DNA from 2 places in the Planococcus faecalis genome. Region 2 is predicted to be linked to the other one. Evidence: predicted binding sites of a transcription regulator. Region 2 holds the regulator's gene; the other holds the start of a gene.
What was found. Region 2 encodes CtsR, which represses protease genes until heat stress. Its sites were predicted from a motif close to ATGGTCAATAAAGGTCAAACA; they were not measured.
Positions count from the first base shown of each region.

Region 1: the regulator CtsR is predicted to act here: its motif matches at 5,925-5,945, upstream of clpP (ATP-dependent Clp endopeptidase proteolytic subunit ClpP).

Region 1 is NZ_CP019401.1:1,124,894-1,132,217, forward strand. Features, by position in the region: gene AJGP001_RS05530 (NUDIX domain-containing protein) at 1-428, shown strand, start outside; gene rapZ (RNase adapter RapZ) at 415-1,296, shown strand; gene AJGP001_RS05540 (gluconeogenesis factor YvcK family protein) at 1,301-2,296, shown strand; gene whiA (DNA-binding protein WhiA) at 2,320-3,270, shown strand; gene AJGP001_RS05550 (HPr family phosphocarrier protein) at 3,322-3,579, shown strand; one part of gene AJGP001_RS05555 (IS1182 family transposase) at 3,755-4,324, shown strand; one part of gene AJGP001_RS05555 (IS1182 family transposase) at 4,327-5,118, shown strand; gene clpP (ATP-dependent Clp endopeptidase proteolytic subunit ClpP) at 5,236-5,847, opposite strand; tRNA gene AJGP001_RS05565 (tRNA-Arg) at 6,020-6,091, shown strand; gene AJGP001_RS05570 (glutaredoxin family protein) at 6,596-6,826, shown strand; gene AJGP001_RS05575 (sugar-binding transcriptional regulator) at 6,934-7,324, shown strand, end outside.
Region 2 is NZ_CP019401.1:93,686-101,009, reverse strand. Features, by position in the region: gene mcsB (protein-arginine kinase McsB) at 1-903, opposite strand, end outside; gene AJGP001_RS00480 (UvrB/UvrC motif-containing protein) at 893-1,426, opposite strand; gene AJGP001_RS00475 (CtsR family transcriptional regulator) at 1,439-1,909, opposite strand; gene AJGP001_RS17425 (hypothetical protein) at 2,697-2,843, opposite strand; rRNA gene rrf (5S ribosomal RNA) at 3,160-3,275, opposite strand; rRNA gene AJGP001_RS00460 (23S ribosomal RNA) at 3,415-6,347, opposite strand; tRNA gene AJGP001_RS00455 (tRNA-Ala) at 6,468-6,543, opposite strand; tRNA gene AJGP001_RS00450 (tRNA-Ile) at 6,552-6,628, opposite strand; rRNA gene AJGP001_RS00445 (16S ribosomal RNA) at 6,750-7,324, opposite strand, start outside.

The DNA.
Region 1 (7,324 bases), 1.0 Mb from region 2:
GACGTGATTGGTATGTAGCGCCCGGTGGTAAAATGGAAGCCGGAGAATCGATTATCGAAGCTGCAGTCCGTGAGTTCAAAGAAGAAACGAATGCTACCCCAATAGGTACACATTTAAAAGGGGTCTATACCATGATGATTCAAGAACATGAAAAAACGGTGGATGAGTGGATGTTGTTTACGTTCGCTGCAAACCGCGTAATTGGAGAGTTATTTGAAGAAACGACCGAGGGGCTGTTAGAGTGGCATCCAGTAGAAGCGTTGGCATCTTTGCCAATGGCTGAAGGGGACCGGACCAATCTGCAATTTGCAGCTAACCAGCAAGGAGTTCAGTACGGAACATTCTACTATACGCCAGAATTTCAGCTGATCAAAGAAACCATCCAATCATCAATTGAAGAGGTGAATCATCCTAATGGAAAAGCATAAAGAAGAAACAGAGTTAATCATTATTACAGGCATGTCAGGTGCAGGTAAAACGGTCGCAATCCAAAGCTTTGAAGATTTAGGTTTTTTTACAATCGATAATTTGCCTCCTACGTTATTGCCAACGTTTATCAATTTGATGAGAGATTCGGGGAAATCGATGAAGCGCGTAGCTGCAGTTATGGATTTGCGCGGAGGCGATTTTTTTGATAGTTTAGTAGACGCAATTGACCACCTATCACAAGATCCGAACGTCTCCATCACGATTCTATTTTTGGATGCAGAAAACGAAACCTTAGTGAGCCGCTATAAGGAAACGAGAAGATCTCACCCACTGTCACCCGGTGGATTGGTTTTGGGTGGCATTAAAAAAGAGCGTGATATGCTAAGTGACCTTCAAGGGAGAGCACAGCATATATACAATACTTCTAACATGAAGCCTCGCCAACTAAAAGAACGAATCATTGCCGATTTTTCATCAAAGACCAGTAATGTCTTTACCGTAAACGTCTTGTCTTTCGGATTTAAACACGGCATGCCGATTGATGCTGATTTGGTGTTTGATGTACGCTTTTTACCAAACCCTTATTATATTGAAGAGTTGAACCCGCTAACAGGGCTTGATGAGCGAGTGTCGAGCTATGTACTAAAATGGCAAGAAACGCAAACGCTGCTAGAAAAATTAACTGATTTACTGCAGTTTATGATTCCACAGTACAAAAATGAAGGGAAGGCACAACTTGTTATCGCCTTCGGTTGTACAGGAGGCCAACACCGCTCGGTTACGTTAGCTGAGTACTATGGCAAGCTTCTGGCACAGAATAATAAAGTGATTATCACGCATAGAGACATTAAAATTAGAAAGGATTGAGTGCATGGAACATAATCAGCACCGGAAACGTATCGTTATTTTAGGCGGCGGCACGGGACTGTCTACATTGTTGCGTGGGTTAAAATTGTATCCACTGGATTTGACGGCTATTGTAACAGTGGCAGACGATGGTGGAAGTTCGGGACGCTTAAGAAATGACCTGGATATTCCACCCCCGGGAGATATTCGAAATGTTATGGCAGCTTTATCAGATACAGAACCTTTAGTTGCTGAAATGTTCCAATATCGATTTAAGCACTCCTTAGATCTTGACGGTCATTCTTTGGGTAATCTAATGCTTGCGGCACTGACGGATATTACAGGCGACTTTTCCCATGCAGTCCGCGAAATGAGTCGTGTATTAAGTGTCAATGGCACGGTTTTACCTGCCGCCAACCAAATTGTTACGCTTAGCGCAGAGCTAGAAGATGGGACGATTATAAAAGGGGAATCCAAAATTCCTGCCTATTTACAGCCAATTAAAAGTGTGTTTATTGAACCACATGATGTTAAAGCCTTGCCTGCAACAATTGCAGCAATTAAAAATGCAGACGTAATTGTTGTGGGTCCAGGTTCTTTATACACCAGTATTTTGCCGAACTTGTTAGTGAAAGATATTAAAAAAGCAGTCATAGCTGCTAAGGCAAAGAAAATATACATCTGTAATTTAATGACACAAGCAGGGGAGACTTATCAATATACAGCCTCTGACCATGTTCAAGCACTTTACAATCATGTCGGAGAAAAATTTCTAGATGCTATTCTAATTGATAAAGTCCAAATGCCGTCTAACATTGCAGAACGTTACGAAAAAGAGAAAGCATGGCCTGTTGAGTATGACGAAGAGCGCCTGAAAAAAATGGGTCTCGAAGTCTACAGAAAAGACATTGCTAATATCTCTGGAGAAACTGTACGTCACGAGCCGACGAAAGTTGCAGAATGGTTATTCGAATATGCTGATGGCCGTGCTAGTGAAGATTCGAAGCAGTTGTATTTTTGACGCTTTGAAAGGAGGAACGAATTTTGTCTTTTGCATCCGAAACAAAAAAAGAAATGACACAAATAGAGATAGATGATTGCTGCGGCAAAGCAGAGCTTTCCGCAATGATCCGGATGAATGGCACTCTATCGTTTTCCAATCGGCAATTGAGCCTGGATATTCAAACTGAGAATGCGGCGATCGCCCGCCGTATTTACACGTTATTAAAACGTTTTTACAAAACTTATCCCGTCGAATTGCTGGTTAGAAAAAAGATGCGCTTAAAAAAGAATAATATTTACATTTGTAGAATCCGAGAAGGCGCTAAGCATATTCTCGAAGATCTCGAAATTTTGACTGAAGGATTTCAATTCCAGCACCAGATTGTCAAGTCGCTGATTGAAAAGAACTGTTGCAAACGTTCGTATATCCGAGGTGCCTTTTTAGCTGGAGGATCTGTCAATAATCCTGAAACGTCATCTTACCATCTCGAAATTTACTCGCTCTACAAAGACCATGCAGACTCGTTAGTTGAATTAATGAACGAATTTCGTTTGAATAGCAAAACGATTGAACGTAAAAAAGGATTTGTGACTTACCTGAAAGAAGCAGAAAAAATTTCTGATTTTCTAAGCATTACAGGCGCACATTCTGCTTTATTGAAATTTGAGGATGTTCGAATTATTCGAGATATGCGTAATAGCGTTAATCGGTTAGTAAATTGTGAAACCGCTAACTTAAACAAAACCATCGATGCGGCATTGCGGCAAGTAGAAAATATTCGATTTATCGACCAAACAATTGGCATTGACCAATTGCCTGAAAGACTACGTGAAATCGCCAGACTCCGGGTAGAGTGTCAAGATGTGACGTTAAAAGAGCTAGGGGAAATGGTATCGGGCGGAACCGTCAGCAAGTCGGGGGTAAACCATCGTCTGCGAAAAATTGATGAGATTGCAGCATCCCTGAGAAATGGAGAAATGATCGGCCGCTAGCTAGGCTGTTCGTTTATATAGAAGAGAGTTGAGTTTTGGAGGAGGATCCGTATGGTTGAAAAACAAGTAAAAGTACGATTAAAATCAGGTCTTCAAGCAAGACAAGCAGCGTTATTTGTTCAAGAAGCAAATCGATACAGCGCAGATGTTTATTTGGAAAAAGACAATAAGAAAGTAAACGCCAAAAGTATTATGGGAATTATGAGCTTGGCAATTAGTAAAGGAACAGAAGTCACCATTTCTGCAGAAGGCTTGGATGAAGAAAAAGCGGTTCAGTCTTTATCGGAGATTATTGAAAAAGAAGCGTAAAAAAGCAGCAATCTATTATTTCAAGTAACTTCCACAAACGAAACGTATAAAAAAACTCACAGTCAAAGATGACTGTGAGTTTTCAGGCTGTCGAGAAACCCTCTCGACAGTCTTTTTTTGTTTATTTCGATACTTTTTTGATGTAAACTGAAAGAAAAAGAAGGAGCGAAGTCCCATGATTGGTCCCGTCAAAAATCACCGTCATGAACAGGTCACCGTCTCAATTGATGAACTCGTGCCATACGACCATTTTCTTCGTACCGTTGATGCCCTCATTGATTTTTCTTTTATTGAACGGATTGCTTCCCCTTATTATTGTCCGGATAACGGCCGTCCCGCCATTCCGCCCATTACCTTATTCAAAATGATTTTCATCGGCTATTTTTATAGCGTTCGTTCAGAACGCCAACTGGAAAAAGAGATTCGGGATAACATTGCTTACCGATGGTTTTTGGGCTATTCTCTCGTCGACCGGATTCCAGATCACTCCACCATCAGTTTCAATCGGAAGGGCCGATTTGAAGACACCTCGGTCTTTGAAGAAATCTTCGACGAAACGGTTCGTCAGGCAAAAGCCCACGGCATGGTGAGTGGCCGCGTGCTTCTGTCCGATTCCACGCATATCAAAGCCAATGCCAATAAGAACAAGTTTATCCGAAAAGCAAAGGCCGAAAAAGTGGTGAGCTACCTGGGGGAATTGGAAGAAGCGGTCGTAGCTGACCGGGAGGCCCATGGAAAAAAGCGCTGAAGCCGAAGGTGATTCGGCCCGTTGCCAAAACCAAACCGGCGATGACCCGCGAAAGCGTGACCGATCCAGATAGTGGGTTCCTCATGCGAAACCAGAAACCTCAAGGTTTTTTCTATCTCGACCACCGAACGGTGGATGCCAAATACAATTTCATCACGGATACCTATATCACGGCCGGCAATATGCACGACGCCGTTCCTTATTTGGACCGGCTCGCTGTACAAAAGAAGAAGTTTGCTTTTCCGGTGGAAGCCGTCGCCTTGGATGCCGGCTATTTTACCGGCCACATCTGTAAAACGTTAAACGAAGCCGGAACGTTTGTGGTCATGGGCTACCGCCGTTTCAAAGGCGGTAACCCGAAAGTGCCGAAACGGTTATTTACGTATGTCCCTTCACTGGATGCGTATGCTTGCCCCATGGGCTGTAAGTTGTCCTACGCCACCACAGATCGAGAGGGATATCGGCAGTACAAAAGCCGGCCGGAGGATTGTGAACATTGTCCACTGCGCTCGAATTGTTTTTCCGCGAAAAGCAAGCAGCGCTCGATTTTCCGACACATCTGGGAAGACGAAAAAGAAAAGGTGCGCGCCAACAAGCGCACCCCCAGCGGAAAAAAGCTATACAAGTTACGAAGCCAGACCATCGAACGGAGTTTCGCCGATGCGAAAGAACTCCATAGTTTCCGTTACGCAAGGCGACGAGGGCGCAAGTCTGTCCAAGAACAGGCTTATCTGACAGCCGCAGTGCAAAACATCAAAAAAATGACCCTTCTGCTAAGCAGAAGGGTCTAAAAACTTCACGTTCTTTTGTTTCTTGACCAATCCACTGAGAAGATAATCGATAAAACCTTAGTTTCTCAACAAGCTGAAAACTCACAGTCAAAGATGACTGTGAGTTTTTTGCTTGATTTAGTTTTCTTTTTTGTGGTTTTCAGGCAATTTGCTACGTGTAATCACTTGGTCGATTAAGCCGTATTCAAGTGCGCGTTCTGCTGTCATGAAGTTATCGCGATCTGTATCTTTAGCGATAACTTCGATTGGCTGACCTGTGCGCTCAGAAAGAATCTGGTTTAATTTTTCGCGAAGGTGAAGAATGCGTTTTGCTGCAATTTCGATTTCAGTCGCTTGTCCTTGGGCACCACCAAGCGGTTGGTGAATCATTACTTCAGCATTTGGAAGCGCAAGGCGTTTGCCTTTTGTTCCTGCTGCAAGTAGGAAAGCACCCATTGAAGCAGCCATACCGATACAGATTGTTTGAACGTCTGGACGGATAAACTGCATCGTATCATAAATCGCCATACCAGCTGTGATACTACCACCTGGGCTGTTAATGTAGATTGAAATATCCTTATCTGGATCTTCTGCTTCAAGGAATAGAAGTTGCGCCACAATAGAGTTTGCAACGTTATCGTCAATTGCACTACCTAGCATAATGACGCGGTCTTTTAACAAACGTGAGTAAATATCGTAAGCACGTTCGCCTCGGCTAGTTTGTTCGATTACTGTAGGAATTAAGTTCATAGAATAGTTCCTCCTCGATTAAGTGTTTTGCAAACAATGCTGAAAGTTCTCTCAGCTGTACTATTATCATACACATCATGGTCAATGAAGGTCAAATCTAACGAATCAAAAAAACGGACTTGATTATGTTGAAATATTTTTGTATAATAGAAAAGTCGCTAATAGCGAAAACGCCCTCGTAGTGTAATGGATCACACGTAAGATTCCGGTTCTTGAAATGGAGGTTCGATTCCTTCCGAGGGCATAAGAAAAGCGCAACAACTCCTTGAATCCGGAAAAAGCCTATTAAACTAAAATCTATTGTTCTAAAGTTGAGAAATGCCCCTTTGCCTTAGTTGGTAAAGGGGTGTTTTTTACTTTTGGCTGTATTTTTTGATTTCAAAAAACCAAAGAGAAAAGGGAAGTTTAAAAGAGCCGGTAGAAAGGGAAATGACTAGTAGCTTATACTAGTAAAGAAAGCAACAGGTGAGCAAATTATTGATTCTTATTGTCATCGTATCTATTGGTAGTGTAGCAGCGATTTTCATACCAATATAATGGCTTCGTGCACCTTAAAGAAGAGAGTAACCAGTGTTAAGCACAAATTGAAATTTAGTAACAGTGTACACTTGATTTACTACCTAACTTAGTAGAAACAATGGAAGGTTCTGTTGATCAATAGCAACATGTTATTGATTGTCTGACAGATATCGGTTTGGAGAAAGTTTCTCCAGTAACTTCATACTTTTATTTAGAAAGAAGGAGACAGATGTACACTTTATACACGCGTTCTAATTGCCCTCTTTGCGAGGAAGCCAAATTGATGATTGCACTAGTCAACGAGGAGGTACCATTGCCTTACACAGAAGTAGATATCGAAAGTGATGAAGCCTTACACGAAAAATACATGATGATGATCCCTGTATTAGAAAAAAACAATCGCGTATTGGTGTATGGCAATATTGGTTATGTTGAATTACTGGAAGCGTTAGAAACTTAACGCTTCTTTTTATTTGCAATTAAAAGAAAGATTAGGTAGAATGAATTTAGTGGGACGCATAATTAATTAGTGGGACAAAAAACGTCCAGATAGAATGGAGTGAACCTATGGATGCATTATCTGTCGCTCAGCAAAAGTTGATGCCGGAAATGTCCGAACTCCTGAAAAAACGTTATCAAATTTTACAGATTATCAACTTGGAACAGCCAATCGGTAGGCGAACTTTGAGTGAAGTTGCCGGGTTGACAGAGCGAGAAATTAGAAAAGACACGGATTTACTACGCAATCAGCAATTGATTGAAATGAAAGCAGCGGGCATGACAGTTACTTCGCAAGGATTGGAAGTGCTAGAGAAGCTAAAAGTTTTTGTGCGTGAAATGTCTGGACTGACAGATATGGAAATACAGCTACAAGAAATTCTAGGAATTACGAAAGTTGTGATTTTACCGCAAGATAGCGATGAAATTCCAGCAGTGAAGTCTCATATTGGTAAAGAGG
Region 2 (7,324 bases):
ATCAATACCCAATCGAACATCTGACAGACAAGTCGCAGCTTCTTCCGTCGTCAGCAGTCTCGAATGGGTAAGAACACCAAGCGAACGATACACCCGGTCCTCTAACATTAAAGGTGAGTTTAACAATATGGCTTCACGTGCTTTACGTTCTTGCTGGATAATCTGTTCTGTCATATTCTCCAAATCTTGAAGAATTTCATATTCTGATTTACCAAGCGTTAATTGATTGGATATTTGATAAACATTTCCTAACGCCTCGCTACCTTCTCCATAAATACCACGTACTACCATACCAAGCCTTGAGATCGCGGGAATAATCCGTTGAATCTGATGAGACATAGTCAAAGCCGGTAAATGAAGCATAACCGAAGCTCTCATTCCAGTGCCAACATTGGTCGGACAGCTAGTCAGATACCCATACTTCTCATGAAAAGCATAAGACAAATTCTTTTCTAATAACGTATCTAGTTCACTTGCTATTTGATAAGCTTTTTGAAGCTGAAATCCAGATTGCAAGCTTTGAATCCGCAAATGATCTTCTTCATTTACCATAATACTCAACTCTTCGTTTTCAGACAATAAAACAGAGCCCGGGTGATAGCTATTCATAAGGTAAGGACTAATTAAATGTTTTTCTACAAGTACTTCTTTTTGTAATTGGGCAAGTTCGTCAATATTGATATGGCTAAAAGTATAATCTAACTCACTACCTTTATCTAATAATACAGAGGAAATTTCTTTATCCACTTTAAGTGCTTCGTCTTCTGTAAAGGCATACGGGAACTTAAAATCATTCAAATTTCTAGCTAATCTAATTCTTGTACTCATTGCAATATCTACATTGCTACCATCATTGGCCATCCAGCTGCTTGCCCGAGGTTGGAGAAACCGTTCAACTGCCATCTGGTGAACCCCCCTCAAGCGTTACGTTTAATCGTTTTACCTCGTCTCTTAATCTTGCAGCTTCTTCAAATTCTTCTTCTTGAATTGATACCTGCATTTGCTTTCGAAGTTTTTCAATCTCTTTTTTAATTTTTAACGTTGATCCGTAAGAAGCGGGTATTTTTCCCGTATGTTCTGTATTGCCATTATGAAATCGCTTGAATATTTCATTGAGTTGTGACGAAAATGTATCATAACAGGAAGCACATCCAAATTTTCCAAGCTTTAGAAAATGTGAAAAAGTAAAGCCACAAGAAGGACAAATAGCCACTTCTTTTTTTGGCCTGCTAATAGTCGCTTGCGAATTAGGGAACCAATTCGATAATAGTTGGTGAATAGCTAATGGATCCTGTTCAAAAGCAATATTGATACTATGATTTTCAGCAGCACAGATATGACATAACTGAAGCTCCATCACCTGTCCTAGCTGCTGTTTTTTCACTATTACTGATGCAGAACATTCTCCGCACTGAGTACAAATCATCTTTTCACCTCTTTAAGTGTTCGATTCATATTTAATTGTAAAAAGCATCGCTATAAGAATCCGTGCACGGACTTCATCACGTATCGGAAGAGCCAACAGAAGAGTTGAACGATCTACTGCGCTTAGAATTAGTTTTGCCTCTCGTTTAGAAACAATCTCTTCATCCAGTAGCCTAAAAACAATGTCTTCTGCCATTACTTGAGTAGCTCCATGTTCCAACCTCTGTATTACTTCTGCAATTACGTCTGATTTTTGATGAAGTCTAATTCTCTTAATACGAATATATCCACCGCCGCCACGCTTACTTTCTACTAAATATCCACGATCAACAGTGAATCGAGTATTAATGACATAATTTATTTGAGAAGGAACACATTGAAATTTTTCAGCAACTTCACTGCGTTTAATTTCAATATGATCTCTCTCGCTTAATTCGATAACTTGTCTTAAATAACCTTCAATTACATCCGAAATGTTTCGCACCGTCTTCACCTCTTTAATACATAATATGATGAAATTGACTTTGACTATATTTGACTTAATTATACACCAAGCTTTTTAGAGATATCAAATAGTAAGTATCGAAAGGATTACTCACACCGATTGTAAACTTAAGTTCGACAACTAAAAAAGCCATTCTTAGTAAATTCACTATGTATTTTCCGACCAAAGAAAAATGGAGGAGCGATCACGGATGAACCGGTGATGGAAGCCTCCCCCCTACCTGTGGCGCAAATTGCCAAACGTCTGAATCGCTTCCTGCAGCCAATTACAATGTCATCAATTTCTTGAAACCGAGCCACTCAACCCGCGATTATTAAACCTAGTCACAAAAACAAGAAACTCTGTGGTCGCCTTTTAGTTGCTTTACCGAAGTAATAAAAAATCTTATATCAAAAACTTGGTAGCTCAGGACTGAACACTAGACGTCACTCTAGGCCACGCAGAGATGATTCCATTCGCACGCTCTAGCGCATGTTCAAAAGGCGATTTCTTGATGTTGCCGCACTGCCAATGCAAGGGAAACGAAAGCTCAACGGCTACCAGGAACACCGATGCAATAGGCGTTCCAACGGCATATTTCTGAAAGAAAAGCCAATTATCCTTCGTTCCAAAAAAAGTTCGAGCATATCCGAGGCAACACCATTGCAGGCGCTCCCCACAAAAGTGCAGTAATCACACGGGTTGAAAGACTGACGAAAGTGATCATCACCTTGGTACCTGCAGGACGTAAGCCGTGAGGTACTAAATCCCCGTTGAATAAATGGTTTCAAAGAGTTCCAAGAAATTTGTTTAATTCCATCAAGTTTGATTGTGGCAAGGAATTTTCCAATTGGAACCATAGTGCGACCGGTACGACATATCGATTTATTTTGCGGATATTGGCCCACCTTCCCAGCGCGCCTTGAATGAACATTCCAATGAACTCCTTTGTAAAGATGGATTGCAGGCAGATGGATTAATCATTTCTACGATGACTGACTAACGGAATCAATTTTTAAAAAACCCTTGAAGCAATTCAGCTTCAAGACTCTTTACTCACTGTTCTATTTCGAAATATCAGCTACATTTCTTATTGAAGTACTATCAGTAGACCCAATGAAGGTGAAGGCATCATTCTTTATTTTCTTCAATAAACATACTTAACTTATCAACTACCATTTTTTATCGCGCTCTAATTTTTTCCATACAAAAAAGCCGTTACCGGAATCGGTAACGACTTTTTTTCATGTGCCCAGCGACGTCTTACTCTCACAGGGGGAAACCCCCAACTACCATCAGCGCAAAAGAGCTTAACTGCCGTGTTCGGGATGGGAACGGGTGTGGCCTCTTTGCCATCATCACTGGACTATTTGGTTTTGAAAGACAAGATTTATTATACCAGTGGTACTGGTTTTTTTCAAGCTTTTTTTACAAAAACTTGGGCTTATTCTTTCAAAACTGGATAAACGACAGGTGAAACAAGCAAGTTTTTCGCATACAATGTGTTGGTTAAGTCCTCGATCGATTAGTATTCGTCAGCTGCACGTATCGCTACGCTTCCACCTCGAACCTATCTACCTCATCGTCTTTGAGGGATCTTACTTGCTTGCGCAATGGGAAATCTCATCTTGAGGGGGGCTTCGTGCTTAGATGCTTTCAGCACTTATCCCGGCCACACATAGCTACCCAGCGATGCCCTTGGCAGAACAACTGGTACACCAGCGGTGTGTCCATCCCGGTCCTCTCGTACTAAGGACAGCTCCTCTCAAATTTCCTGCGCCCGCGACGGATAGGGACCGAACTGTCTCACGACGTTCTGAACCCAGCTCGCGTACCGCTTTAATGGGCGAACAGCCCAACCCTTGGGACCGACTACAGCCCCAGGATGCGATGAGCCGACATCGAGGTGCCAAACCTCCCCGTCGATGTGGACTCTTGGGGGAGATAAGCCTGTTATCCCCGGGGTAGCTTTTATCCGTTGAGCGATGGCCCTTCCATGCGGAACCACCGGATCACTAAGCCCGTCTTTCGACCCTGCTCGACCTGTACGTCTCGCAGTCAAGCTCCCTTCTGCCTTTACACTCTACGAATGATTTCCAACCATTCTGAGGGAACCTTTGGGCGCCTCCGTTACTCTTTAGGAGGCGACCGCCCCAGTCAAACTGCCCGCCTGACACTGTCTCCCAAGCCGATCAGGCTTGTGGGTTAGAATTTCAATACAACCAGGGTAGTATCCCACTGACGCCTCCTCCGAAGCTAGCGCTCCGGAATCTCAGGCTCCTACCTATCCTGTACAAGTTGCACCAAAATTCAATATCAGGCTACAGTAAAGCTCCACGGGGTCTTTCCGTCCTGTCGCGGGTAACCTGCATCTTCACAGGTACTATAATTTCACCGAGTCTCTCGTTGAGACAGTGCCCAGATCGTTACGCCTTTCGTGCGGGTCGGAACTTACCCGACAAGGAATTTCGCTACCTTAGGACCGTTATAGTTACGGCCGCCGTTTACTGGGGCTTCAATTCGCACCTTCGCTTGCGCTAAGCACTCCTCTTAACCTTCCAGCACCGGGCAGGCGTCAGCCCCTATACGTCACCTTACGGTTTTGCAGAGACCTGTGTTTTTGCTAAACAGTCGCCTGGGCCTATTCACTGCGGCTCTCTCGGGCTATTCACCCTACCAGAGCACCCCTTCTCCCGAAGTTACGGGGTCATTTTGCCGAGTTCCTTAACGAGAGTTCACTCGCTCACCTTAGAATTCTCTTCTCGCCTACCTGTGTCGGTTTGCGGTACGGGCACCTCCCGCCTCGCTAGAGGCTTTTCTTGGCAGTGTGAAATCAAGGACTCAAGGGTAAACCCTCTTGCCGTCACAGCTCAACGTATCAGAAATGGGATTTGCCTCATTTCACGCCTCACTGCTTGGACGTGCACAACCAACGGCACGCTCTCCTTATCCTTCTGCGTCCCCCCATTGCTCAAACGGCGGGGAGGTGGTACAGGAATATCAACCTGTTGTCCATCGTCTACGCCTATCGGCCTCGACTTAGGTCCCGACTAACCCTGAGCGGACGAGCCTTCCTCAGGAAACCTTAGGCATTCGGTGGACGGGATTCTCACCCGTCTTTCGTTACTCATACCGGCATTCTCACTTCTAAGCGCTCCACCAGTCCTTCCGGTCTGACTTCAACGCCCTTAGAACGCTCTCCTACCACGGATCTCTAACGAGATCCATCCACAGCTTCGGTAATCCGTTTAGCCCCGGTACATTTTCGGCGCAGTGTCACTCGACCAGTGAGCTATTACGCACTCTTTAAATGATGGCTGCTTCTAAGCCAACATCCTGGTTGTCTAAGCAACGCCACATCCTTTTCCACTTAACGGATATTTGGGGACCTTAGCTGGTGGTCTGGGCTGTTTCCCTCTTGACTACGGATCTTATCACTCGCAGTCTGACTCCCAAGCATAAATCACTGGCATTCGGAGTTTGTCTGAATTCGGTAACCCGGGATGGGCCCCTAGTCCAAACAGTGCTCTACCTCCAGGATTCTCAATCTTGAGGCTAGCCCTAAAGCTATTTCGGAGAGAACCAGCTATCTCCAGGTTCGATTGGAATTTCTCCGCTACCCACACCTCATCCCCGCACTTTTCAACGTGCGTGGGTTCGGGCCTCCAGTAAGTGTTACCTTACCTTCACCCTGGACATGGGTAGATCACCTGGTTTCGGGTCTACAACTGCATACTCTGTCGCCCTATTCAGACTCGCTTTCGCTGCGGCTCCGCCTTCTCAGCTTAACCTTGCATGCAATCGTAACTCGCCGGTTCATTCTACAAAAGGCACGCCATCACCCATTAACGGGCTTTGACTACTTGTAGGCACACGGTTTCAGGATCTATTTCACTCCCCTTCCGGGGTGCTTTTCACCTTTCCCTCACGGTACTGGTTCACTATCGGTCACTAGGAAGTATTTAGCCTTGGGAGATGGTCCTCCCAGATTCCGACGGAATTTCACGTGTTCCGCCGTACTCAGGATCCACTCTGGAGGGATAGGGTTTTCGGCTACGGGGCTGTTACCCGCTGCGGCGGACCGTTCCAGGTCGCTTCGCCTAATCCTATCTTTTGTAACTCCGTATAGAGTGTCCTACAACCCCAAGAGGCAAGCCTCTTGGTTTGGGCTGATCCCGTTTCGCTCGCCGCTACTCAGGGAATCGCATTTGCTTTCTCTTCCTCCAGGTACTTAGATGTTTCAGTTCCCTGGGTCTGCCTTCTCATGTGCTATAGATTCACACATGGATACTACCCGATTAAAGGCAGTGGGTTCCCCCATTCGGAAATCTCCGGATCACAGCTCACTTACAGCTCCCCGAAGCATATCGGTGTTAGTGCCGTCCTTCTTCGGCTCCTAGTGCCAAGGCATCCACCGTGCGCCCTTTCTAACTTAACCACTGGTTAATTAAAAAGTTGTGACGAAATCGTCACGCGTACTTGAATTACTTGCTTTGTTTCAATGTCGTTTTATCCAGTTTTCAAAGAACAAAGTCATCATTTCTACTTGCAAAATGATTGGTGGAGCCTAGCGGGATCGAACCGCTGACCTCCTGCGTGCAAGGCAGGCGCTCTCCCAGCTGAGCTAAGGCCCCAAGAAGAATGGTGGGCCTAAATGGACTCGAACCATCGACCTCACGCTTATCAGGCGTGCGCTCTAACCAGCTGAGCTATAGGCCCTCTTGAGTATAATTGTAATACTGATAAAAGATCAATTCAATGTCACCATTGAAAATGAACCTTCAAAACTGAACGCAAAACGTCAACCCCGAGACAAGCTCGGTTCCGAATTTATCCTTAGAAAGGAGGTGATCCAGCCGCACCTTCCGATACGGCTACCTTGTTACGACTTCACCCCAATCATCTGTCCCACCTTCGGCGGCTGGCTCCACAAGGGTTACCTCACCGACTTCGGGTGTTACAAACTCTCGTGGTGTGACGGGCGGTGTGTACAAGGCCCGGGAACGTATTCACCGTGGCATGCTGATCCACGATTACTAGCGATTCCGGCTTCATGCAGGCGAGTTGCAGCCTGCAATCCGAACTGAGAACGGTTTTCTGGGATTGGCTTGCCCTCGCGGGTTGCAGCCCTTTGTACCGTCCATTGTAGCACGTGTGTAGCCCAGGTCATAAGGGGCATGATGATTTGACGTCATCCCCACCTTCCTCCGGTTTGTCACCGGCAGTCACCTTAGAGTGCCCAACTGAATGCTGGCAACTAAGATCAAGGGTTGCGCTCGTTGCGGGACTTAACCCAACATCTCACGACACGAGCTGACGACAACCATGCACCACCTGTCACCACTGTCCCCGAAGGGAAAAGTGTATCTCTACACCGGTCAGTGGGATGTCAAGACCTGGTAAGGTTCTTCGCGT